One region of the Vibrio profundum genome, then DNA from elsewhere that is predicted to be linked to it. Evidence: predicted binding sites of a transcription regulator. Region 1 holds the regulator's gene; the other holds the start of a gene.

Region 1 (2,205 bases):
TGACAGGCGCGAGTGGTGATGCACCATTTGGTGGTCCTGGGGCATCTGGTAACTTACGACCAAGCGCTTACTATGCGGCGGATTACTGTGCCTATCCAATGGCTTCAATGGAGGGAGCATCAACGATGCTGCCAGACACTTTGAGTCCAGGTATCAAACTTTAGTGTGATGAGAAGAGGAGTCGGTAATGACACCGTCGATATTATTTCAATCTCTCTGGAATGACTATATTGAGCGCCTATGCCCATCGGCTGAGCGTGTTCACAAGCTGCTGCAAGAAGAGACGACCCTGATTAACGACCATATTGCATTGCGCACCTTTAATCTCGCGCCTGTTGGCCTTGAGGTGTTGGCTGCGCCTTTCTTAGCATTGGGCTATCAAGAATGTGGTGATTATGTTTTTGAAAGCAAGCATTTGGTAGCAAAGCATTATGAACACCCTGATGCTAATCAGCCTAAGGTGTTCATCAGTGAATTGTTGGTAGAGAAATTACCGAGCCAAGCGCAAGCTATTGTTGAGCGCTTGGTACAACAAGTCGATTCACAGCGTTTACACTCACATGAGTTTCTATCGGCTGGGCGTTTATGGGACATCAGCTTCGATGACTATCAGTGCCTTGCTAAGAGTAGCGAATACGCCGCTTGGTTGTCGGTTCATGGTTATGGTGCTAATCACTTTACGGTGAGCGTTAACCAGCTCAATCGCTTCGAGCAAGTCAAACAAGTGAACGATTACCTGACACAATCTGGTTTTGCAATTAATCAATCGGGTGGAGAAGTAAAAGGGTCGCCTGAAGTTTTGTTAGAACAATCATCGACGATGGCTGATAAAGTCGTGGTGACATTTAGCGATGGTCAGCATGAAGTGCCGGGTGGGTTCTACGAATTTGCTAAGCGTTACGCTATGGCCAATGGCGAGCTATACCCAGGCTTTGTTGCAGCGTCTGCAGATAAGATCTTTGAAAGCACTAATCTTTGATAATATTGATTTATAAAAAGATGAAGGAAGGGTGAGTGTGAAAACTCGCTCTTTGCTAAAACATAAAGCCACCTCAATGAGGTGGCTTTATTGTCTGCATCTTTAATTGCTAGGTGATTAACGAGTGCCGTATACGACGATCGTTTTACCGTGCGCAGAAATCAGATTCTGCTCTTCTAGCATTTTAAGGATACGACCAACAGTTTCGCGGGAGCAACCAACAATCTGGCCAATTTCTTGGCGAGTGATTTTGATTTGCATGCCATCAGGGTGGGTCATTGCATCCGGTTGTTTCGCCAGATTAAGCAGTGTTTGGGCAATACGGCCCGTCACATCTAGGAAAGCTAAATCGCCAACTTTTTGGCTAGTCACTTTCAATCTGCTCGCAATCTGTGAAGACAGACGCATCAGGATGTCAGGGTTAACTTGGATAAGCTGACGGAATTTCTTAAAAGAAATTTCAGCAACTTCGCATGGAGATTTAGCTCTTACCCAGGCTGTACGTTCTTGATCTTCTTCAAATAGACCAAGTTCGCCGATGAAATCACCTTGGTTGAGGTAAGACAGGATCATCTCCTTGCCTTCTTCGTCTTTTATCAGAACCGCAACAGATCCTTTAACAATGTAATACAACGTTTCCGCCTTCTCGCCCGCATGGATCAACGTGCTCTTTGAAGGGTACTTATGAATATGACAATGTGAAAGAAACCACTCTAATGTTGGGTCGGTTTGAGGTTTACCTAGAACCATAATATCTCACTTCCTCTGCAGGTGATGCTTGCCGTGTTCCATAATTTAGCCAGACCAGAAACCTGGTCTATCAGGACAAAATAGTTTCCTTATGCCGCAAGCTATCTTGTGTTTCCTTTCTGATAGTATCCTTTTTGCCACAGAATTTCTTGATTTAAATGGCTCGGAGGCGCGCATTTTATAGGCAAAAACGTGCCTAAGATCACGCTATGAGAACTCAGTGTCATTCGTGGCTAAATCTTGAGCACTCTAGCCTATTTTACCCGTCTCGATCAACTGTTGCAAAATTGGTCGTACGATCAGCTCCATGGCAAAGCTCATTTTGCCCCCAGGAACGACAAGCGTGTTATGACGCGACATGAATGAGCCATCAATCATAGCGAGCAGGTATGGAAAATCGACGTTTTTCATTCCGCGTAACCGGATGACCACAAAGCTTTCATCGAGGCTGGGGATGCCTTTGGCATTGAGTGGAT
Region 2 (2,205 bases), on a different contig from region 1:
ACCTTATGTTGAACAAAGCGCTTCAGTATCTCGTTTCAATGAGCTTGATTTTTGGTTGCCTGTTCGCAGGCAATAGCTTGCAATCTTTCTTCGACCTCAGTATCCCAGGCAGTATTCTAGGGATGCTAATGCTATTCCTCTTGCTCGCCACAGGAATCGTCCCTGTGCGTTGGGTCAAACCCAGTGCCAGCTTATTTATTCGTTTTATGGTGTTACTGTTTGTCCCCATTAGCGTCGGACTGATGCAACATTTTGATGTGCTTATTCAAAGCGCATTACCTATCTTAGCAAGTACCATAGGTGGCACCTTTATCGTTCTGGTTTGTTTAAGCCTACTCATCGAGCGTTCGTTAAAAAAGGAGTCCTAACCCATGTGGTTTTTATTTACCTTGGCGGCATTTGTCGTCTCAAAATGGCTCAGCGCTCGGTTTCGTTCACCGTTACTGAATCCACTGTTGCTCAGTGTTGCTGCCATAATCTCCATCTTGATGTTTTTCCATATCCCTTTTCAGGTCTACTATGCGGATAACACGTTTGTTACTTACCTACTGCAACCCGCAGTCGTTGCGCTCGCTTATCCTCTCTATGAACAGCTGCCTGAGATCCGAAAAAACTGGCGGATAATTTTGTTTGCCTGCGTAACAGGCAGCGCAATGTCGATGTTTACCGCAACGCTAATCGCAGCCTACCTCCATGCATCTCCTGTATTGTTGGCCAGTGTGGTGGCGAAATCAGTCACTACGCCCATCGCAATGGTTGTGTCTAGCCACTTGGGAGGTGAACCGGCCATTACTGCTATTCTCGTTCTTATCGTCGGCTTGTTTGGCTCTATTTTGGCCTATCCAATGTATAAACTACTCAACATTACCCACCCGATTGCTCGAGGGCTCACAATGGGCACTGTATCTCACGCGCTTGGCACAGCAACATGCGCAGAAACTAACGCTCAAGACGCAGCTTTTAGCTCTTTAGCATTAGTTGTATGTGGGGTGATTACCTCAGTGCTGGCACCTCTCTTTTTTGCTCTATCGATATCATTGTCAGCATACTTGTGAATAAATATATGTTTGGTTTAGTGTACTCTGGGTATACAACCAGAATACGAAATGTGTGACATCACTCTAATATTGCAACAAGATGAAATGTTGCAGCTGTTTTTGTGATGCAAATCACTTTATTGCTTTTTGTTTGATTTAGAATACTCCTCCATGCACATCAAAGGATGACCAATGAAAAGCCAACTGAAAGAAGCATTCGAACAGCTTTCTTCCCCTGTTTCTCAGTATCTCTTACCTATTTTTTCTGATGACACATTCGACGGGACTCTTTCGGCTGAACAGTATGCCAAACTGTTAGCCTTATCTGGTCAAACCGATCCCGAGTTACGAGTCAGTTTGCTTCCTCTCGCTGCAGCGTACTCGTACGCACCTATCTCTAAATTTTATGTCGGGGCCATTGCTCGCGGTCTTTCAGGTCGTTTATATATTGGGGCCAACGTAGAAGTCACTGGTAGCCAGCTGAATCAAACTATCCATGCAGAGCAATGTGCGATTAGCCATGCTTGGATGAAAGGCGAAGAAGGCCTAATCGACATTACGATAAACTTCAGTCCGTGTGGTCACTGCCGCCAATTTATGCGCGAGCTAAGCACATCTAAAGAGCTGAAAATCCAACTGCCAAACCGCGCAGAAAAATCGTTGGAAGACTACCTACCTGACTCATTTGGCCCTGAAGATCTCGGCGTTGAAAAAGGCTTAATGAGTACTCTATCGCATGGTAAAACTTTAGAAGAAAGCGATCCTTTGATGCAAAGTGCGCTAGACGCATTAAACAAGAGTCACGCACCTTATAGCGAAAACCTCAGTGGTATCGCCTTGCAGTTAACTAACGGCAAAGTGTACAAAGGAGCCTACGCAGAAAATGCTGCCTTCAATCCTAGCCTACCTCCATTGCAGGTGGCTTTGGTGCAACTTCTGATGGATAGTGAGAGCATTGATTCGATTGAAACCTGTGCACTAGTGGAAATGACCGAAAACTTGGTGAGCCACTTACCCAATACACAGGTAACACTAGAAGCCATCAATCCTGATATCTCAGTGTCTTACCTTACCCTCTAAGACCTGCTACGATCGAAAAAGGTACGCTCATAGAGCGTACCTTTTTTATTTGGAACCACTTCATTTAAAGTTGTGATCTCTATAAGCG

The links. Region 1 encodes CRP, which controls carbon source genes, mostly activating them, when cyclic AMP is high. Its sites were predicted from a motif close to TGTGANNNNNNTCACA; they were not measured.
Region 2: cdd (cytidine deaminase) is a predicted target of CRP. The motif match lies at 1,110-1,125, and genes of this name have one in related genera.

The regions. Positions count from the first base shown of each region.
Region 1 covers NZ_JAKJTA010000006.1:143,550-145,754, reverse strand. The annotation lists gene astD (succinylglutamate-semialdehyde dehydrogenase) at 1-164, shown strand, start outside; gene L4C34_RS06685 (DUF1338 domain-containing protein) at 188-979, shown strand; gene crp (cAMP-activated global transcriptional regulator CRP) at 1,097-1,729, opposite strand; gene L4C34_RS06675 (phosphoribulokinase) at 1,979-2,205, opposite strand, start outside.
Region 2 covers NZ_JAKJTA010000005.1:159,770-161,974, reverse strand. The annotation lists gene L4C34_RS05115 (CidA/LrgA family protein) at 6-368, shown strand; gene L4C34_RS05110 (LrgB family protein) at 372-1,055, shown strand; gene cdd (cytidine deaminase) at 1,230-2,117, shown strand.